DNA from 2 places in the Streptomyces sp. NBC_01233 genome. Region 1 is predicted to be linked to the other one. Evidence: riboswitches for the same ligand, from Rfam matches in the RefSeq annotation. Region 1 holds a riboswitch; the other holds the start of a gene.
The links. Region 1 has a riboswitch for glycine ahead of gcvP (aminomethyl-transferring glycine dehydrogenase). Riboswitches for the same ligand answer to the same signal wherever they lie in the genome.

Region 1 (10,806 bases):
CTCCGCAAACGAGGCAGAGAGTTGGCGCGCGGCCATTGCCCCTCGGCCCCCCTCTGGCCCCAGAATGCGACAGCGCCGTCCGCACCTGCCCCCATTCCACAGGTCTCCCAAGTGAGAGGCGACCCACCATGCCGCTGCATGTCCCTCCGGCTCCCGCGCCCGCCCTGCGCAGCGTCCTCGCGGCACTCGGTTCTCCCACCGCCGTCCACGAGGCGCACACCCCGGCCCTGCGCGCGATCCAGGGGCCGCTGACCGCCGAACTCCCCCTTCCGGTGCACGTCCTCGACCGGCTGGGCATGTCCACGCTCGCGGCCGGCGGCAGGCCGCCCCGCACGCGGCTCACGGGCTGGCGGTTCCTGATCCGCAGCGGGGACCGCCACGTCGCGGCAGCCGACACCCGCCTGACCGCCGACGGCTGGACCTTCTCCCACTTCTTCGAGGGGCCCTACGTCGCCGCCACCGAACGCGCCCTGCGCCAGGCGGAGTCCCTCGCCACGAACTACCAGCCGCGACTGCTGTCCGTGCCGGAGCTCTACATGCTGACCCTGTGGCTGCACGGGGCGGTGGGCGCCGACGCCTCCGCCGGGCTGCCCGCCGGCGAGGACCTGCTGGTGCCGCTGGCCCCGGCCCCGCCCGGCATCGCCGCGTACCGTCCGCACCCGGTATCCGAGCTGCTGCCCGTGCTCACCCACCGGCTGACCCCCGCCACGGCACCCCTCCCTCCGTCGCTGGCCGCGCCCGCCGCCTGACCCGAGTAGCCCATTCGGCCTAGTCCGCTCGGGTCAGATGCGAACCATCCGAAATGATAGGGGAGTTGGCCTGAACCGCCCGCACGAGTGATGCGTCATCAATCTGTGAGGACAGCTGCGGGGAAATACCTGCGAAGCGGCTGTCGTGGGGGAAGACTGATGACACGCTCCCCGCGGGTGCGGGGATGACCCAGGGGGACGGCCATGAATCACGCATCGAGCCGTAGCACGCAGACCACACCGCAGCGAAAGAACGCATCCATGTGCCAGCACCAGCCAGCCTGCCCGTCAGCCGAATCCGCCGACCGGGAGGCTGCTCGCCCGGTGGCCAACCACCCGGAGCAGGGCTGGAGCCTGCTGTGCAATGGTGTCCTGCTCTTCGAGGACACCGGTGAACTGCTGCCGGACGGCCAGATCATCGCCCCGCACCGCCCGCTCGCGGCGGCCTAGGCGCTGAGGACGGCCCGGCCGACGGAAGCCACGGCGAAGGGGCCGGGTCCGGGAGATTCTCCCGGACCCGGCCCCTTCGTTCATGTCACTTCACCGCTCGGTGTCAGTGGTCGTACTCGTCCAGCGGGGGGCAGGAGCAGACCAGGTTGCGGTCGCCGAACGCGCCGTCGATGCGGCGCACCGGCGGCCAGTACTTCTCGGCGGCCGTGACGCCGCCCGGGAAGACGGCCTCATCGCGGGTGTACGGGTGGTTCCACTCGCCGCCCAGCGCCGCCGCGGTGTGCGGGGAGTTGGCCAGCGGGTTGTCGTCCGCCGGCCACTCGCCGCCCGCGACCCGCTCGATCTCGCCGCGGATGGCGATCATCGCGTCGCAGAAGCGGTCGATCTCGGCGAGGTCCTCGGACTCCGTCGGCTCGATCATCAGCGTGCCGGCGACCGGGAAGGACATCGTCGGGGCGTGGAAGCCGTAGTCGATCAGACGCTTGGCGATGTCGTCCACGCTCACGCCCGTGGACTTCGACAGCGGGCGCAGGTCGATGATGCACTCGTGCGCGACCAGGTTGCCCGGGCCGGTGTAGAGCACCGGGTAGTGCGGCTCCAGGCGCTTGGCGATGTAGTTGGCACCGAGCACCGCCACCTGGGTGGCGCGCTTGAGGCCCTCGCCGCCCATCAGGCGCACGTACGACCACGAGATCGGCAGGATGCCGGCCGAGCCCCACGGGGCGGCCGAGATCGGGCCGACGCCCGTCTCCGGGCCGGCGGTCGGCTGGAGCGGGTGGTTCGGCAGGTACGGGGCGAGGTGTGCCCGGACGCCGACCGGGCCGACGCCCGGACCGCCGCCGCCGTGCGGGATGCAGAAGGTCTTGTGCAGGTTCAGGTGCGAGACGTCGCCCCCGAAGTGACCCGGCTTGGCGAGGCCCACCAGGGCGTTCAGGTTGGCGCCGTCCACGTAGACCTGACCGCCGGCCTCGTGCACCTGGGCGCAGATGTCGGCGACGTGCTCCTCGAACACACCGTGCGTGGAGGGGTACGTGATCATCAGCACGGCGAGCTCGTCGCGGTACTGCTCGATCTTGGCGCGCAGGTCGTCCGCGTCCACCTCGCCGTCGTCTGCGGTCTTGACGACGACGACCTTCATGCCGGCCATCACGGCGCTGGCGGCGTTGGTGCCGTGCGCGGAGGACGGGATGAGGCAGATGGTGCGCTGCTCGTCGCCGTTCGCGCGGTGGTAGGCGCGGACGGCCAGCAGGCCGGCGAGCTCGCCCTGGGAGCCGGCGTTCGGCTGGATGGACACCTTGTCGTAACCGGTGACCTCGCAGAGACGTTCCTCCAGCTCGGTGATGAGCGTGAGGTAGCCCTCGGCCTGCTCCACCGGAGCGAAGGGGTGCAGCTGGCCGAATTCGGGCCAGGTGACCGACTCCATCTCGGTGGTCGCGTTGAGCTTCATGGTGCAGGAGCCCAGCGGGATCATGCCGCGGTCCAGCGCGTAGTCCTTGTCCGAGAGCTTGCGCAGGTAGCGCAGCATCGCGGTCTCGGAGCGGTGCTGGTGGAAGACCGGGTGCGACAGGTAGTCGTCCGAGCGCAGCAGGCCCTCGGGCAGGGTGTCGGCCGTGGTCGCGTCGAGCGCCTCGATGTCCGCGGTGACGCCGAAGGCGGCCCAGACGGCCTCGACGTCGGCGCGCAGGGTGGTCTCGTCGCAGGAGACGGAGACGTGGTCGGCGTCGACCTGGTACAGGTTGATGCCACCCTCGCGGGCGGCGGCGACGACCTCGGCAGCGCGGCCCGGGACACGGGCGGTGACCGTGTCGAAGTACGAGCCGTGCACGATCTCGACCCCGCCGGCCGTCAGGCCCGCGGCGAGCAGGGCCGCGTAGCGGTGGGTCCGGCGGGCGATCGTCCGCAGACCGTCCGGGCCGTGGTAGACGGCGTACATGGCGGCCATGACGGCGAGCAGCACCTGAGCGGTACAGATGTTGCTGGTGGCCTTCTCGCGGCGGATGTGCTGCTCGCGGGTCTGCAGCGCCAGGCGGTACGCCCTGTTGCCGTCCGCGTCCACCGAGACGCCGACGAGGCGGCCGGGCAGCGAGCGGGCGTGCTTGTCCTGGACGGCCATGTAGCCGGCGTGCGGTCCGCCGAAGCCCATCGGGACGCCGAAGCGCTGGGTGGTGCCGACGGCGATGTCCGCGCCCAGCGCGCCCGGGGAGGTCAGCAGGGTCAGCGCGAGCAGGTCGGCGGCGACGGCGACGATGGCGCCGAGCTCGTGCGCCTGGTCGATGACCGGCTTGATCTCGCGGACGGCACCGGAGGCGCCCGGGTACTGGATCAGCACGCCGTAGACACCGCGCTCGGCGACCTCGGCCGGGATGCCCTCGGACAGGTCGGCGACGACGACCTCGATGCCGATCGGCTCGGCGCGGGTCTCGATCACGGCGATGGTCTGCGGCAGCGCGTCGGCGTCCACGAGGAAGACGTTGCCCTTGGCCTTGCCCACGCGGCGGGCCAGCGTCATGGCCTCGGCGGCCGCGGTGCCCTCGTCGAGCAGCGAGGCGCCCGAGGTCGGCAGCCCGGTGAGCTCGGCGACGACGGTCTGGAAGTTCAGGAGGGCTTCGAGGCGGCCCTGCGAGATCTCCGGCTGGTACGGCGTGTACGCCGTGTACCAGGCCGGGTTCTCCATGACGTTGCGGAGGATCACCGGGGGCGTGAAGGTCCCGTAGTAGCCGAGACCGATCATCGGGGAGAGGACCTGGTTGCGGTCGGCGAGCGAGCGCAGCTCGGCAAGCACCTCGGCCTCGGTCCGCGCCTCGGGCAGGTCGAGCGCCTCGGCGGTCTTGATCACATCCGGTACCGCGGCGGCGGTCAGTTCGTCCAGGGAGCCGTAGCCCACATGGGCGAGCATCTTCGCCTGCGCCTCGGCATCCGGGCCGATGTGGCGCTGTTCGAAGGGGATGCCTCGCTCCAGCTGGGAGAGCGGAATGCGGTTGGCGGTCATGTACGGAGGCCTCCTGGTCGTATGACCTGCGAGGGGCACCACGGCGCTGGCACCCGGACGGCCTCCCCCTCTGTCATCTGCACCTGAGAGTTTCACCGGAGTCACGGGGGTCGCCCAAGAGCTCCGGCTTTCACCGTCGGTGAGGAGTGGGACCGGCACTGCTCGCCCGGTACCCGCCCCTGCTTTCCAGAGTGGCCTCGTCCGTGCGGTACGTATGCCTGAGAGATTCCGGGGAGGATTTGCTCCTTCGGCGCCTCCGTCTTGCTCACTCGGAGGACTCTCCCGCACAGGGTCGACAGCCATCACCCAGCCTACCAGCGAGGATCTGGGGCCTCCCCCGAGTGGCCTCCGCTGCCGTTATGCACTTCTGTAGTCATTACGGAGGAGTTGCGACCATTTGGAGGGACCGTGCAGACCGACATCGATCCGCGCAGCCTGATCGGCCGCAAGGCGTTCGACCGCAATGGCACCAAGATCGGCACCGTGGACGAGGTCTACCTCGACGATGCCACGGGCGTCCCGGAATGGGCGGCCGTCCGTACGGGCCTCTTCAGCCGGGACGCCTTCGTCCCGCTGGAGCCGAGCGAGATGGTGGGCGACACCCTGCGGGTGCCCTTCGAGCGCTCCCTCATCAGGGACGCCCCCGACTTCGGCGTCGGCCGCCACCTCTCCCCCGAACAGGAGCTGCAGCTCTACCACCACTACGGCCTGGACACGACCCTGCCGACGGACTTCCAGCGCGACTTCGGCCGCCTAGCGAGCGACGAGGGCTGAGCGGGCCCGGGAGGGGGCCGGCGGCCGTGAGCCGGTGCTCGGGCCGGCTCACGCGATGCCCCGCCGTCCGGCTTCCGGATCATGCCGGGCGGGCGGCTCCCGGCTCCCCCTCCCCCACCAGCGGCAGCGGATCGGAAGGCTCCAGCTCGGGGTCGTCCACCCGGAAGGTCCGCACCCGGCCGGGCTCCGATCCGGGCTGCTCGAACCGTACGGTCACCCGCCCCACCCCGCTGCCCTGCACCCACCCGGGCCCGTACACCGCGTGCCGTACGTCGCTCCCGGCCGGCCAGCGCCGCTCGGGAGCCGGCTCCGGCCCCCCGGGCGGCTCGGCGGCCGCCGGGGCCCCGGGAGCCTCAGAAGCCCCCACAGGGGCGGCAGCGGCTCCGGGCTCGCTGTTCCCGCCGGCGACAGCCGTCCCGGCCTCCTCACTCGTCCCGCCCGCCCCGCCCGCCCCGTCCGGCTCAGTGGCGAGCGACTGCGCGAACAGGTCCTCCTGCGTGTAGTCCGCGAGCCCCGTCACCCCCACCCCCAGCAGCCGCACTCCTCCCGTGGTGTCCACGCCCTCCAGCAGCCGCGCCGCGGCCTCCCGCACCACCGCGGGGTCGTCCGTGGGCCCGCGCAGCGTCTCGGACCGCGTCAGCGTCGAGAAGTCGTACCGCCGCACCTTCAACACGATCGTCCGCCCCGAGTGCCCCGAGCCCCGCAACCGCTGCACACACCGGTCGGCGAGCCGCTGCACCTCGTTGCGGATCCGTACCCGGTCGTGCAGGTCCACGTCGAAGGTGTCCTCGACCGACACCGACTTCGCGTCCCGCTCCGCGACCACCGGCCGGTCGTCCAGCCCCAGCGCCATCCGGTACAGGCCCACGCCGTGCGCCCGCCCGAGCATCCGGACCAGCTCGTCCTCCCCGGCCTCCGCCAGCTTCCCCACCGTGGTGATCCCGGCGCGGCGCAGGTGCTCCCCCGTGGCCGGCCCCACTCCGGGCAGCGTCCGTACGGACATCGGCGCGAGCAGCTCGCGCTCGGTCCCCGGCTCGATCAGCAGCAGCCCGGCCGGCTTCGCCTCCTCGGACGCCACCTTGGCCAGCATCTTCGACCCGGCGAGCCCCACCGACCCACTGAGCCCCGTGGCGGCCCTGATGTCGGCCCGCAGCCGCTCCCCCGTCGACCGGGCGGTCCGCGAGTCGAAGGCCACCCCGCCCGCCTCCAGGTCCACGAAGGCCTCGTCCAGGCTTAGCGGCTCCACGAGCGGCGACAGCTCCCGCAGCAGGGCCATCACCACGTCACTGACCTGCCGGTAGAGGCTGAAGCGCGGGAACAGGTAGGCGCCGTTCGGGCAGAGCCGCCGCGCCTGCGCCGTGGGCATCGCGGAGTGCACCCCGAACCGCCTCGCCTCGTACGAAGCCGTGGCGACGACCCCGCGCGGCCCCAGCCCGCCGACGATGACGGCCTTGCCCCGCAGGCTGGGCTTCGACGCCTGCTCCACGGAGGCGTAGAAGGCATCCATGTCCAGATGCAGAATGGTCGGCGCGGCTCTCACGGCACCGATGCTGCCCTACGGGACTGACATTTCTCCGGCCTGGATCATTTCTCCGGCCTGGATCAGACGGCGCGGTTGCGGCGGGCGGCCAGCTCGTCCGTCGGGTTGTGCCCGACCAGGGTCTCGCCGGTGTCCACCCGCTCCCCGTGCAGCTGCGAGAGCGCGCTCTCGGCATCGCGCCACACCACGCCCACGGCGATGCCGAAGATGCCCTGCCCTCCCTGGAGCAGGCTCACGACCTGGTCCGGCGAGGTGCACTCGTACACGGTGGCGCCGTCGCTCATCAGCGTCATCCGCTCGAGGTCCGAGAACCCGCGGTCACGCAGGTGCTGGACCGCCGTACGAATGTTCTGCAGCGCCACCCCGGTGTCCAGGAAGCGCTTGACGATCTTGAGGACCACGACGTCGCGGAAGCTGTAGAGCCGCTGGGTGCCCGAACCGTACGCGGGGCGCACACTCGGCTCCACCAGCCCGGTACGCGCCCAGTAGTCCAGCTGCCGGTACGTGATGCCGGCCGCGGCACACGCCGTCGGCCCGCGGTATCCGATCTGCTCGGGCGCCGGGTCACCGCTCACCGGTCCGACCGGCGTCGACTCCGGCTGACGGCGCGCGGAACCGACCGCGCCACCGTGCAGCGGGTACGGCCCAGCGTCACTCCGTACGGGGGTGCCCCCGGTCGTACCGTCGCCCGTGATCCTCACGCCGACCCTCCGTCCTTGACCTGCCACCTTGAAGGTAGGCAGTCACCAGGGGTGCGTCAACGATCGCCACACTCGGCACGCCGAGTGATAATCACCCTGAGAGTGGTTTCCCGTATCCCGTTATGGGGAAGGGCTAATCGAATGGGCTGAAAGTTCCCCGCCGATCGCGCGGGCGACGCGGCCCACGCCTCACTGCGGGCCGGTGCCGAAGTCCTCGGGCGAGATCTGGTCGAGGAACTCGCGGAACTTCTCCACCTCGTCCTCCTGCTCGTCCGGAATGGCGATTCCGGCGTCGTCCAGCACGCCGTCACTGCCGTAGATCGGCGTCCCCGTCCGCAGGGCCAGCGCTATGGCATCGGAAGGCCGCGCGCTCACCTCGACCCCGCTGGCGAAGACGAGCTCCGCGTAGAAGACGCCCTCCCGCAGATCCGTGATCCGGACCTCGGTGAGCTCCTCGCCGATCGCCTCCAGCACGTCCTTGAACAGGTCGTGCGTCAGCGGCCGGGCAGGGGCCATCCCCTGCTGCGCGAAGGCAATGGCGGTCGCCTCCCCTGGACCGATCCAGATGGGGAGGTACCGGTCGCCTCCCACTTCACGCAGGAGCACGATCGGTTGGTTGGAGGGCATTTCCACCCGGACACCCACAACGTCGAGCTCGTTCACACAGCAACCCTAGGACCTGCCCGCCAGGTTTGGGTAGTCGGGGCTCCACTCCGACCAGCGCGGTCACCGCAGCCGGACGCCCAGAGCCGTCTGCACGAGGGCCTCGTGGAGCCGTACGGACAGCCCCGCCAGCTCCTTCAGCGTGGCCTCCGCATGGGCTCTGGTCTGCGGGTTGCGGTGCCGGCGCAGCGGCGCCACGACCTGCTCCACCAGGCCCGCCTCCCGGTCGGCGGCGGCCTTCATCGCGCGCAAGTGCCGCGGCTCCAGTCCGAAGCGCCCCAGATCGGCCACGAGCCGGGCCACCGTGACCGCCTCGGCGTCGAAACCACCGCCCGGCGCCTCGGCCAGCAGCCCGTACGACTCCCACTCGACCAGCTGGACCTCGTCCGCGTCGGCGGCGGCGATCAGCTCCGCCCGGCCCACCCGGGCCACGGTGGGCCGCTCCCGCCCGACCTCGCCGTACACGGCCGCCGGGCTGGTGGGATCGTTGGAATCCCCGTGCGCGGTGGGCGCCGGGATGCGGATCTGCTCACCGCGGGCAAGCGCGTCGAGCTGCTCGCGGATGACCTTCAGCGGCAGGTAGTGGTCGCGCTGCAGACGCAGGATGTGGGCGAGGCGCTCCACGTCCTCGGCGCTGAACTTGCGGTATCCCGAAGGGGTGCGCCGGGGCTCGACGAGCCCCTCCGCCTCCAGAAAACGGATCTTCGAGATGGTGACTTCGGGGAACTCGTCACGCAGCGTGGTGAGCACCGTGCCGATGCTCACCAGCCGCCCGGCGGAGCCGGTGGTGCCGTTTCCGGCACCCCCTGTCGGGTTGCGCAGCATGGGACCTTCCCTGGGAAGCCCCCGGACGGAGTCCGGGGGTGGGGGTCCCCCCGGACGGTGTCCGGAAGGGGTCAGATGCCCCGCAGGCTCGCGTAGAAGACCAGCCGGTACTTGCCGATCTGCACCTCGTCGCCGTTGTGCAGGGCGACGGAGTCGATCGGTTCCCGGTTCACGTACGTGCCGTTGAGGCTGCCCACGTCGGAGACGGTGAAGCCGCCGTCCTGGCCCCGGCGGAAGTCGACATGGCGCCGGGAGACGGTGACGTCGTCCAGGAAGATGTCGCTCTGCGGGTGCCGGCCCGCCGTGGTCAGCTCGCCGTCCAGCAGGAAGCGGCTACCGGAGTTGGGACCGCGCCGCACGATGAGCAGGGCGGAACCGGGGGGCAGCGCTTCCACCGCGGCCTGGGCCTCGGGGGACAGCGAGGACGACACGTGCGTTTGTCCCGACACCTCGGCCTCGTAGGCCTCCAGGCCCGAGATCGAGATGGTGGACGTGGTCTCCGAGGCACGCTCCGGCGTCAGACCCGGCCGCAGCGGCGCCCCGCAGTTGGAGCAGAACCGGCTGGCCGCATCGCTGCGGTGTCCGCACCTGCTGCAAATCTGCTCGGCCGACATGGACGGCTCCTCGCGCCGCGGCTGCCCCGCGGAGGCATTGGTGGCGTACGGGTCGGGGGCAAACCCTCCACCCGCAGTTGAGGTTGATGGTTCACCGAAACCTATGCCTCCGGTACCGGCAGGGTCAACGGACGACGCGCCGTGGGCGCCCGAAATATCACCCGGGCCGGCAACCTCGTCGCGGAAGAGCGGCCGGTCGCCCTGCCCTTCCACGTCCCCGTGCCCCGCACGGTGCCGTGCCGCACCGCTGTCCTCGCGGTTCTTCTTGCCGAACAACTTCTCAAACAACTTCACGGGCGATTCCCCTTGACCGAAACAGACCCGCCCGTGGGGCAGGACGAACTCCGAATGCAGACACCTGCCGACCCGGACATTCTCACAACGTCCGTAACCACCAGACAGTTTCCACCACGCACCGCGACTTCAGTGCGCCGACCCCCCGCAGGCATCCGCCCGCGTGAGCCGCTCCACCCTCCACTCCAGTTCCTCACGATGACGACCGAGCGTAGTCAGGCTGCTTCGCAGCCCGCAAGGCATCCACAACGATCTTCGCCGACCGTGTGACGGCAACGGTCGCCTGCTCCTTCTCCAGCGTCTGGACGACCCCACCGGGAATGTTGAGCGCGGGCTCCAGATCCTGGGGCTTGCCGATCACCCTGAACTCGTAGGGCTGTGTGATCTTCTTACCGTCGATCGCGACCCCACCGTTCTCGTCGGAGAAGTACGAGCCGGCCACGATGCGCACACCGTTGATCTGGATCGCCTCGGCCCCGGCCGCCCGCAGCTCCTGAAGGGTGTCCAGCAGCTGGTCGGACTTCACCTGGCCCGTGGGATCGGTGATCTTCAGCGTGATGCCCGGGCCCTGCGCTGCCACCGTACCGGCCAGGATCCCGAGTTGCCGCTCCTTCTCCACGGTCTGCTTGCGGGCCTCCTCGGCCTGGTTGGAGCTGCTCTCCAGCTCCCTGCGCTGATCCTCCAGCGCCTGCTTCTCCTCTTCCAGGCGCTTGGTCCGCCCGTCGAGCTCGTCCAGGATCCGTACGAGGTCCTCCTGGCGGGCCCCGCGCAGCGCGCTGGAGTCGCTGTTCGACCGCACCTGGATGGCCAGCCCCAGCCCCAGGACGAACAGCAGCAGGGCGACGATCAGTTGGGCCCGGCTCACCCGCGGCGGCCACAGCCCGGACGCGAGCCGCTGCCGGCCGGTCTCCTCGGGCGAAGCCGCCTGCACGGACTCCTGCGCAGGCTGCGCCGGCACGTCCTGCGGCGGCACGTCCTGCGGCGGCTGCTCGGCGGGCCCCGGACCCGACTCCTCGGGACTGTCGTTCGTACCCATCGGCCTCACGCCCGGAACACGTGCCGGCGGATGGCCGCGGCGTTGGAGAAGATGCGGATGCCGAAGACCACGACCACACCCGTGGACAGCTGCGAGCCGACGCCGAGCTTGTCACCGAGGAAGACGATCAGCGCCGCCACCACCACGTTCGACAGGAACGACACCACGAAG
Region 2 (10,806 bases), 4.8 Mb from region 1:
TCGGCTCCACGCCCAGCGGGTGGGACCAGCTGATGCCGCCGAAGGACCCGATGGGGGTCGCGAGCGACGGGTCGATCAGGTCCTGGTGCAGGGCGTCGGGATCGAGGCCGAAGATCGCCTGGATCGGCTGCGAGAGAACGGCCAGCACGACCAGGAAGAGGACGACGATCCCGCCGGCCATCGCGACCCGGTCCCGCTTGAGGCGGGTCCATGCGATCCGGCCGAGCGAGCGGCCCTCAATCGCCCCTTGCTTCGACCCGTCCGGGCTGGCGCCGGGCTGGGGCCGCGCGGGCCCGCTGGTCTCGGTAGGTGCCGTCATCGTGGTGGGGACCCCTCTCGGCCGGCTGGTGGCCGGCCCCTGCCAGCCGCTGTGACGGCTTGGTTCACTTCGTGGCGCGGTTGTCGCTGGTTGCCGGCGGTTCGTCGCTACGGAACTGCTCGCGAAATGCGGATGAAGAGTGGGCGCCCACTGGTTGGGCCCTCTCAGTGGGGGGAGTCTTCAACGGTCGCTCGATCACCCGCCAGACCCGACGGGGATGTGATGCGCAACCGTGATGTGACGAGTCGACTTCCGTTATCCGAACGGCGCACCCGTCTCAGCGGTTCAAGAGCTCACGTTCGGCGCGGAACGGACATCCGTCCCAACTGCCTTTTCGTGCATGGATCTTGGGTCTATTCAGCGGATATGCCGAAGGCCGCACCGATGGGTCCGGTGCGGCCTTCGAGATGAATGTCTCGATATGTGGATGCGTGGGGGAATCAGTACGCCGGCGCCTGGCCCTCGCGGTCGTAGAAGGGGCGGGTCTGCGCGCGCAGCCACATCGCCACCGGGTCGTGCTCGTCCGCCAGCGCGACCGTGCACACCGGGACGCCCTCGGGGACCACCCCGACGGACTGCCGCATCATCTCCCGTACGGATTCCAGCGCGGGCGCGGAGGCGTCGTACAGGTCGAGCCCGACCGCGAGGTACGGGGACCCGAGCGCGGGCTGCACCCAGGCGCGGCGCAGCGAGCGGACGGCGGGCGTGCGGTGCGCGTGCTGGGTCAGCAGCCCGTAGAACTGCGGGAGCTCGATGGCGGGCTCGGACAGCCGCAGCGGGCCGGCCGGCATCCGGTCCAGGCCGGTGGCGATCCGGCGCAGGTCGGCCCAGGGCACGCCGAGGCCGCCGCCCTGGGCGTGCGGGTTGAGCCACAGGCCCCAGCGGTCCGGGTAGAGCGCGCGGGCGATGTCCCGCCCGGTGACCACCTCGTAGCCCCGGTTCCAGCCGCTGGCGGCCAGCTCCTGCGGGGAGGTGACGCAGGGCGCGTACCCGAGGCTCTCGACCTCCATGCCGCCGTACTGGGCGTCCGGGGAGCCCGGCTGCCCCTGCCACAGCAGCATCCAGAGCCGGCCCTCGGACAGGGCATGCAGAAGTGACTCGTAGCTCTCATAGCGCCCGGGAGTCACCTGGCGCATCATGTGCTCGACCTGCCCGGCCGCGGCCGTGCCTGACGCACTCACCCGGTACCCCTCTTCGTCCGCCTGTCGTCCACGCGTGCCCCTCAGCTTAAGCGGCCCTACGGGACGTGGAAGGGGCGTACGCGCTCACGAATCCAGTCCGTGACCGGGTCCTGGGCGGCGTCCAGGAGGATCAACTGCACCGGCCACGGCGGCGGGACGCGGGTCAGGGCCCGCCCGAGGGCCTCCATCGGGGCCTCGCGCATCTCGGGTTCCCATCCCACCAGGCGGACACCGATGAACAGCTCCGGCGCCCCGCCCTCGATGCTGGCGAGGCAGCGGTGCGCGGCCGCGACCACGCCGGTGGCCCGGAACTCCTCGGTGGCGGCGGCCAGGAAGTCCACCGGGTCTTCCTGCCAGTCGGGCTCGTAGAGCCGGACTCGGCCGCCGGTGGAGGGGCCGTCGAGCGGGGTCCGGCCGGTGCGGCAGAGCTCCGCGACGGCGGGCGGGGGCAGCGGGACGCCGACGGCGCCGTCGGGATTGAGCGCGATGCCGAGCTGCGGGGGCAGGCCGCGGGCGAACTCCACGGCCGGGGCCACGGCGAAGCCCATGCCGGGGCCGACGCAGGCGAGGAACTGGGCCTCGGAGGTGTAGACGGGGACGTACGCCGCCCCGCCGATGTCCATCGTGGGCAGGGTGAGATCGGCCGAGTCCGGGCCACCGCCGCCGGGCAGGGGGACCCACACCTGGCTGCGCCCGAGCACTTCCAGGATCCGCCCGCCTGCGTCCGGGTGCCCGAGCGCCGCCCCGAGCACCTGCTCCAGCTCATTCCCCGGCCAGCCGCTGCCCTGCATGTGCCCCTGCCTTTGCCTGATCCCGCGCGTGTCGCCCCGCAGGGTACCGGCCCCGTGTGCCGCACCGTCGCCGGGGCTCCGCCCCGGGTCCCGGGGGCAGAGCCCGGCAGCGGCGGCGCGCGCCCGGCGGTCAGGCGTGGAACCGGCGGTCAGGCGCGGAAGGCGATGCGGGTCACCGTCGCGGCGGAGGCCCGGTCCAGGAGGGTCACCGAGGCGCAGCCTGCCGGGGGGCGGCCCGCCTCGGCTTCGCGCAGCAGGCGGCCCACCGCGCCGCGGTGGCGGGCGAAGGCGTAGGCGGACACCCGTCGCCCCCGCGCGGCCTGGCCGGAGAGGGCCTCCGCGGGGCTGCTGTCGAGGAGGAGCAGGTGCAGCGCCCGCCCCCGGCGCCGCGCGGCCACCGCGAGCAGGCCGCGCACCCAGCTCTGCGTACCGCAGTCGTGGACGACCACGGAGGCTCCGGAGCGCAGGAGCCGCCACAGCCCCCAGTAGTGCGCGGCGCGCACCAGCGGGCGGTACACCGCGTACGGCAGCGCCGCCGGCATCCGCCGCTCCCAGCGCTCACGGGCGTCCTGGGAGTCGACGGCGCCGCCCTCGGCCGCCGCCCGCTTGATCAGCGTGCTCTTGCCGCCGCCGGGCAGGCCGGACACGACGACGATGTCCCCGTCCGCGAACGCGAGCCGCTGCGGGCCGTGCACCGCGGGGCCGCGCAGGTCGCGTACGGGGCGGATGCCGGGGTCCGCCGCACGCTTGCGCCCGTGGTCCCGTCCGTGCGTGCCGCGCTGCGCCGGCACCGCGTCCACGGTTCCCGTCGTCGTCACCACTCCGAATCTCCGCACAGTGTTCGCCTCCCCCGAATCGGGCCACCAGGACCCTTGCCCACTGAGTGTAAAGAGACGGTAATCCGGCAGCCCCGGTTCCGGTCCGCCCGCTCGGGGCACCGTACGAACTTTCGGACCCCTCCGCCCGATCACGGGCATGGCGTGCAATGATGTGCGCCATCTGGACCAACTGCATACCGGCCGCTTGAATCCGCGCGGGAGAGTCCCGGCACGCCGCAAGGCCGTGCGCGGGCGCCGAAGGAGCAAGATCCTCCCTTGAATCTCTCAGGCCCCGTACCGCGTGGATGAGGCAGATCTGAAAAGCGAGCTGCTCGACAGCTCCACCCAAGGTGCAAGCCGAGGAACTCTCGGCGAACCTCTCAGGTTCCGATGACAGATGGGGAGGACCCTCCTCGTCATGTCATGCCCTGGGACTCGGGAGCCACACCCATGAGCACTGCCCCCCGTCTGACCGCCCTCGATGCGCTGCACCGCTCGCTCGGTGCGACCATGACCGACTTCGCGGGCTGGGACATGCCGCTGCGGTACGCCAGCGAGCGCGACGAGCACAACGCCGTGCGCACCAAGGCCGGTCTGTTCGACCTGTCGCACATGGGCGAGATCACGCTGACCGGCCCGGAGGCCGTCAAGGCCCTCGACTACGCGCTGGTCGGCAACATCTCCACCGTCGGCGTCGGCCGCGCCCGCTACACGCACATCTGCCAGGAAGACGGCGGGATCGTCGACGACCTGATCGTCTACCGCCTCGGCGAGACCGAGTTCATGGTCGTCGCCAACGCCTCCAACGCCCAGGTCGTCCTCGACGCCCTGACCGAGCGCGCCGCCGGCTTCGACACCGAGGTCCGCGACGACCGCGACGCGTACGCGCTGCTCGCGGTGCAGGGCCCGGAGTCCCCCGGCATCCTGAAGTCCCTGACGGACGCCGATCTGGACGGCCTCAAGTACTACGCCGGTCTGCCGGGCACCGTCGCGGGCGTGCCCGCGCTGATCGCGCGTACGGGCTACACGGGCGAGGACGGCTTCGAGCTGTTCGTCGCCCCCGAGCACGCCGTGGAGCTGTGGCAGGCGCTGACCAAGGCGGGCGAGGGCGTCGGCCTGGTGCCGGCCGGCCTGTCCTGCCGCGACACCCTGCGCCTGGAAGCGGGCATGCCGCTGTACGGGCACGAGCTGACCACCTCCCTGACCCCCTTCGACGCGGGGCTGGGCCGGGTCGTGAAGTTCGAGAAGGAGGGGGACTTCGTCGGTCGCGCCGCGCTGGAGGTCGCCGCCGAGCGCGCCGCCACCAACCCGCCGCGCAAGCTGGTCGGCCTGATCGCCGAGGGCCGCCGCGTCCCGCGCGCCGGTTTCCCGGTCGTCGCCGACGGTCAGGTCATCGGCGAGATCACCTCGGGCGCCCCGTCCCCGACGCTGGGCAAGCCGATCGCGATGGCGTACGTGGACGCGGCGCACGCCGCGCCCGGCACCTCCGGCGTCGGCGTCGACATTCGCGGTACGCATGAGCCGTACGAGGTCGTGGCGCTGCCGTTCTACAAGCGGCAGAAGTAGTTCCGCACACGGCCGAGCCGTGCACGAGCCGTACGGAACCCCGTACGGCAGCGTCTCAGTACCCGAGACCACCGTTCGTATCCACTCCCCCGCATCCAGGAGAATCAGGTCATGAGCAACCCCGAGAAGCTGCGTTACACCAAGGAGCACGAGTGGCTGTCGGACGCCGTGGACGGCGTCGCGACGGTCGGCATCACGGAGTTCGCGGCCAACGCGCTCGGTGACGTCGTCTACGCCCAGCTCCCCGAGGTCGGCGACACCGTGACCGAGGGCGAGACCTGTGGCGAGCTGGAGTCGACGAAGTCGGTCAGCGACCTGTACTCCCCCGTCTCCGGCGAGATCGTCGAGGCCAACCAGGACGTCGTGGACGACCCGGCGCTCGTGAACACGGCCCCGTTCGAGGGCGGCTGGCTGTTCAAGGTGCGCCTCTCGGAGGAGCCGAAGGACGCCCTGTCCTTCGAGGAGTACACCAAGCTCACCGCCGGTAACTGACCCCAGGGGACCCTGATGTCTGTACTGAACACCCCTCTCCACGAGCTCGACCCGGACGTCGCCGCCGCCGTCGACGCCGAGCTCGTGCGCCAGCAGTCCACCCTGGAAATGATCGCGTCGGAGAACTTCGCTCCGGTCGCCGTCATGGAGGCCCAGGGTTCGGTCCTGACCAACAAGTACGCCGAGGGCTACCCGGGCCGCCGTTACTACGGCGGCTGCGAGCACGTCGACGTCGTCGAGCAGATCGCGATCGACCGCATCAAGGCGCTGTTCGGCGCCGAGCACGCGAACGTCCAGCCGCACTCGGGTGCGCAGGCGAACGCCGCCGCGATGTTCGCGCTGCTGAAGCCGGGCGACACGATCATGGGCCTCAACCTGGCCCACGGCGGTCACCTGACCCACGGCATGAAGATCAACTTCTCCGGCAAGCTCTACAACGTGGTCCCGTACCACGTCGACGAGACCGGCGAGGTGGACATGGCCGAGGTCGAGCGCCTCGCCAAGGAGTCCAAGCCGCAGCTGATCGTCGCCGGCTGGTCCGCGTACCCGCGCCAGCTGGACTTCGCCGCCTTCCGCCGGATCGCGGACGAGGTCGGCGCGTACCTGATGGTCGACATGGCGCACTTCGCCGGCCTGGTCGCCGCGGGTCTGCACCCGAACCCGGTGCCGCACGCCCACGTCGTCACGACCACCACGCACAAGACCCTCGGCGGTCCGCGCGGCGGTGTCATCCTGTCGACGCAGGAGCTGGCCAAGAAGATCAACTCCGCGGTCTTCCCGGGTCAGCAGGGCGGCCCGCTGGAGCACGTGATCGCGGCCAAGGCCGTCTCCTTCCTGGTCGCGGCCTCGCCCGAGTTCAAGGAGCGCCAGGAGCGCACCCTGGAGGGCGCCAAGATCCTCGCCGCCCGCCTGGTCCAGGACGACGTCAAGGCCGTGGGCGTGGACGTCCTCACCGGCGGCACCGACGTGCACCTGGTCCTGGTCGACCTGCGCAACTCCGAGCTGGACGGCCAGCAGGCCGAGGACCGCCTCCACGAGGTCGGCATCACGGTCAACCGCAACGCCATCCCGAACGACCCGCGGCCCCCGATGGTCACCTCGGGTCTGCGGATCGGTACGCCGGCCCTCGCCACCCGCGGTTTCGACGCCGAGGCCTTCACCGAGGTCGCCGAGATCATCGCGCAGGCGCTGAAGCCGGCGTACGACGCCGAGTCCCTCAAGGCGCGCGTCTCCGCGCTCGCCGCGAAGTTCCCGCTGTACCCGTCGCTCTAAGCGACGGCATGAAGGGCCCGGTCTTGTTCGCGGACAGGGCCGGGCCCTTCTCATGACCAAGGAGTACCGGGCGGGCGCACCCCCCGCCCCCACCCTCCGCACCTGCCCCGGCCCCTAGCCCCCGCACGGCGCAGGGCTCCCTCCACCCCTTCTTCCGCCACCCGGCGACGAGTGTCGGCGCGGCCACGGCCGTGCGGGACGACGAGGCGGCTCCGGAGCGCGAGACGGCACCCGCCCGACCTGTCCACGTAATCCTTCCCACCTCGTCCGACAGCCGAGCCGTTCACCTCATCGCGTTAAGCTCGACTGTCGGACAAAATCCGATCAATCCACCTCTCCTGCCCCCTCCCACCCCACGAGCAGACAAGGGAGTCCGCCACCGTGGCCATCTCCGTCTTCGATCTCTTCTCCATCGGCATCGGTCCCTCCTCCTCCCACACGGTCGGTCCGATGCGCGCCGCGCGGATGTTCGTCACGCGGCTGAAGAAGGACGGCGTGCTGGCCCAGACCACCGCCGTGCGGGCCGAGCTCTTCGGCTCCCTCGGCGCGACCGGCCACGGACACGGCACCCCCAAGGCGGTGCTGCTCGGCCTGGAGGGCCACTCTCCGCGCACCGTGAACGTCGAGACGGCGGACGACGAGGTGGAGCGCATCCGCAAGAGCGGCCGGCTGCGGCTGCTGGGCGCGGAGATAGGCGATGCCCACGAGATCGCCTTCGACGAGCCGAACCAGCTGATCCTCCACCGCCGGCGGTCCCTGCCGTACCACGCGAACGGCATGACGCTCTTCGCGTACGACAGCGCCGGCACCCCGCTGCTGGAGAAGACCTACTACTCGGTCGGCGGCGGCTTCGTCGTGGACGAGGACGCGGTCGGCGAGGACCGGATCAAGCTCGACGACACGGTGCTGAAGTACCCCTTCCGCTCCGGCGACGAGATGCTGCGCCTCGCGAACGAGACCGGCCTGTCGATCTCCTCGCTGATGCTGGAGAACGAGAAGGCCTGGCGCACGGAGGAGGAGATCCGCGAGGGCCTCCTGGAGATCTGGCGCGTCATGCAGTCCTGCGTCTCGCGCGGCATGTCCCGCGAGGGCATCCTCCCCGGCGGCCTGCGGGTCAAGCGCCGGGCCGCCTCCACGGCACGCCAGCTGCGCACCGAGGGCGACCCGATGCTGCACCGCAGCGAGTGGGCGACGATCTACGCGATGGCGGTCAACGAGGAGAACGCGGCGGGCGGCCGGGTCGTGACCGCCCCGACCAACGGCGCCGCGGGCGTCCTCCCGGCGGTGCTCCACTACTACATGAACTTCGTTCCGGGCGCGGACGAGGACGGCGTGGTCCGCTTCCTCCTCGCGGCGGGCGCGATCGGCATGCTCTTCAAGGAGAACGCCTCGATCTCCGGCGCCGAGGTCGGCTGCCAGGGCGAGGTGGGCTCCGCCTGCTCGATGGCGGCCGGTGCGCTCGCCGAGGTCCTCGGCGGCACCCCGGAGCAGGTCGAGAACGCGGCCGAGATCGGCATGGAGCACAACCTGGGTCTGACCTGCGACCCGGTCGGCGGCCTGGTGCAGATCCCCTGCATCGAGCGCAACGGCATGGCCGCGGTCAAGGCCGTCACCGCCGCCAGGATGGCGATGCGCGGCGACGGCACCCACAAGGTCTCCCTCGACAAGGTCATCAAGACCATGAAGGAGACCGGCGCGGACATGAAGGTGAAGTACAAGGAGACGGCCCGCGGCGGCCTCGCGGTCAACGTCATCGAGTGCTGATCGCCGACCGGTGACGGAAGGGGCCCGGCGTACGCGCCGGGCCCCTTCCCGTTTCCGCCATCGGCTATCCGCGGCGCAGCGCCTTGAGGACCCCCTTGGCGAAATCGTCCACCGACGCGTCGTACGCCTTCAGGCTCTCGGCAGTGGGCGGTGTGCGGGCCTCGGCCGTGACCGTCACGTCGATCATCATGTTGCCGTCGCGCAGCCGCAGCGCGCGCACCCGGCGCAGCTCGGTCGGCTTGTTGAAGGCGAACCGGTAGGCCTCCTTGCCGACGCCCTTCACCTCGGTGAGGCCGCTGTCGGGCATGTCCTCGGCCGTGCCCCGGGCCCGGGCGAAGACGTCCTCGGAGAAGTCGACGCTCTCCGTGTACGCGAGGTCCAGCTCCACCTTGACGTTGCCGTACTTCGCCGGGCCGGTCTCGACGAGCGGCTGGACGCACTTGACGCCCGGGGCGCCCTGGGCGCCCTGGCCGGACCGCTTGTCCCGGTCCGCGGCCTCCTCGCGCGCCCCGAGCGGGTCGGCGAGCTCGCCGTACGGGAGCACGTTGCAGATCTCGTCCGTGGCCACCCAGCGTAGCCCCCGTTTCGAGAAGCGATGGTGACTCGCCACCGCTGCGGGCCGCATTCGACCGAGCTCCACAGGAAGCATCGGACGCCCACCACTCCCGGTCCTCCCGCATGCCCCGCACGTGGTGGATCTCCTCGCCCGGGGCAGGAAGGCCGACCAGGAGGAGAAGAGGGAGGTCTCAGATCCTCCCGGCTCTGGCGGCTTCGGACGGCACAGGTGCTCACCGCCGCCAGAAGAGGTGGTGCGTCACGCCGCTCGGGCTGGGCACGACGTCGAGATGGAACCGGTCGAGCAGCTCGTCGGGGGACTCCCAGAGCCGCGCCCCGGCTCCGAACTCCACCGGCGCGACCGCCACGTGCAGGGTGTCGACGAGGTCGGCGTCGAGGAACTCCCGGATGGTGGTGGCCCCGCCGCCGAGCCGGACGTCCCGGCCCCGCGCCGCTACCCGTGCCATGCCGAGGACCGTGGCCGGGTCGGCGTCGACGAAGTGGAAGGCGGTGTCGGAGAGCGTGAACGAAGGGCGTTCGTGGTGGGTCATGACGAACACCGGTGTGTGGAACGGGGGCTCGTCGCCCCACCAGCCGCGCCAGTCGTGGTCGCGCCAGGGCCCGCGCTGGGGCCCGAACTTGTTGCGGCCCATGATCTCGGCACCGATGTTGTGCTCGAAGTCCCGGGTGAAGTAGTCGTCGAGGCCCCGGCTCCCTCCGGGGTCGGTGCGATGGGGTCAGCTCGCCGTGGCTCCGGCCCAGGCGAACAGCTCCCCGGGGTCGGCGTCGCCGAACGGCCGCTCCAGGCTCTGGTGCTCACCGGCACCGAATCCATCGCGCGAGACGCCGAAGTTCTGGACTCTCAGCAGTTGTTCCACGGCTTCCTCCAGCCGTTCGGCCACGTGCGCGGCGCGGGCTCAGCGGTGCTCGGGGTTGGGGAAGTCGAAGCGGCAGCCGGCGTCCCAGAGCGAGCGCTGGTTGCCGTGGGCCGGGACGCCTCCCGAGCGCTTGAGCAGGGCGGCCAGGTGCATCAGGTTCCACGACATGAAGGTGGTGTTGCGGTTGGTGAAGTCGTTCTCGGGACCGCCCGAGCCCGGGTCGAGGTAGGACGGCCCGGGTCCGGCCTCGCCGATCCACCCCGCGTCGGCCTGCGGCGGGATCACGTAGCCGAGGTGCTGGAGGCTGTAGAGGATGTTCATGGCGCAGTGCTTGACGCCGTCCTCGTTGCCGGTGATCAGCGCGCCGCCGACCCGCCCGTAATAGGCGTACTGGCCCTGCTCGTTCAGCAGGGAGGAGCAGGCGTAGAGCCGCTCGATGACCTGCTTCATCACGGAGCTGTTGTCGCCGAGCCAGATGGGGCCGCACAGCACGAGGATGTCGGCGTCCATGATCTGGCTGTAGAGGACCGGCCACTGGTCGCTCTCCCAGCCGTGCTCGGTCATGTCCGGCCAGACGCCGGTCGCGATGTCGTGGTCGACGGCCCGGATGAGCGAGGTGCGGGCGCCGGCCGCTTCCATGACCGCGCGGCTCTTCGCGATCAGGCCGTCGGTGTTGCTGGTCTCGGGCGAGCGCTTGAGGGTGCAGTTCACGTAGACGGCGGTGAGGTCGGCGTACTCGAAGTCGGCGGACACTCCCCCAGCCTGCGCACCGCCGGGCCCGGCCGCCAGCCGGGGGCGGCCGTACGGGGCGGCCATGGGGCGGCCATGGGGCGGCGCCCGCAAATCTAGGATGGCGCCATGTCCCTCCCCCATGCCATCCTCACCGCCCTGCTCGAGAAGCCCTCGTCCGGGCTGGAGCTGACCCGGCGGTTCGACAAGTCGATCGGGTACTTCTGGTCGGCGACGCACCAGCAGATCTACCGCGAGCTCGGGCGGCTGGAGGAGGCCGGGCTGATCCGGGCGCTGCCCAGCGAGGTGCCCGTGCGGGGGCAGAAGAAGGAGTACGAGGTGCTGCCCGGCGGCAGCGCCGAGCTGGCCCGGTGGGTCGGCGAGAGCCAGGACCCGAAGCCGATGCGCGACCCGCTGCTGCTGCGGATCCGGGCGGCGGGC

Region 2: linked by a shared signal. The riboswitch ahead of gcvT (glycine cleavage system aminomethyltransferase GcvT) and the one ahead of gcvP (aminomethyl-transferring glycine dehydrogenase) in region 1 are both predicted to bind glycine.

Annotation. Positions count from the first base shown of each region.
Region 1 is NZ_CP108514.1:1,707,286-1,718,091, forward strand. Features, by position in the region: gene OG332_RS07775 (hypothetical protein) at 129-749, shown strand; gene OG332_RS07780 (DUF5999 family protein) at 1,011-1,199, shown strand; gene gcvP (aminomethyl-transferring glycine dehydrogenase) at 1,303-4,188, opposite strand; glycine riboswitch at 4,252-4,383, opposite strand; glycine riboswitch at 4,385-4,483, opposite strand; gene OG332_RS07790 (PRC-barrel domain-containing protein) at 4,597-4,962, shown strand; gene OG332_RS07795 (DNA polymerase IV) at 5,042-6,502, opposite strand; gene OG332_RS07800 (MerR family transcriptional regulator) at 6,565-7,203, opposite strand; gene OG332_RS07805 (bifunctional nuclease family protein) at 7,393-7,866, opposite strand; gene ftsR (transcriptional regulator FtsR) at 7,930-8,691, opposite strand; gene OG332_RS07815 (FHA domain-containing protein) at 8,763-9,707, opposite strand; gene OG332_RS07820 (DUF881 domain-containing protein) at 9,793-10,635, opposite strand; gene OG332_RS07825 (small basic family protein) at 10,641-10,806, opposite strand, start outside.
Region 2 is NZ_CP108514.1:6,468,031-6,478,836, reverse strand. Features, by position in the region: gene OG332_RS31010 (ABC transporter permease) at 1-319, opposite strand, end outside; gene OG332_RS31005 (enhanced serine sensitivity protein SseB C-terminal domain-containing protein) at 760-1,500, opposite strand; gene OG332_RS31000 (enhanced serine sensitivity protein SseB) at 1,557-2,291, opposite strand; gene OG332_RS30995 (AAA family ATPase) at 2,441-3,109, opposite strand; glycine riboswitch at 3,316-3,419, shown strand; gene gcvT (glycine cleavage system aminomethyltransferase GcvT) at 3,560-4,675, shown strand; gene gcvH (glycine cleavage system protein GcvH) at 4,787-5,167, shown strand; gene glyA (serine hydroxymethyltransferase) at 5,183-6,439, shown strand; gene OG332_RS30975 (L-serine ammonia-lyase) at 6,821-8,203, shown strand; gene OG332_RS30970 (hypothetical protein) at 8,268-8,771, opposite strand; partial or broken gene OG332_RS30965 (dihydrofolate reductase family protein) at 8,992-9,636, opposite strand; gene OG332_RS30960 (flavodoxin family protein) at 9,676-10,452, opposite strand; gene OG332_RS30955 (PadR family transcriptional regulator) at 10,495-10,806, shown strand, end outside.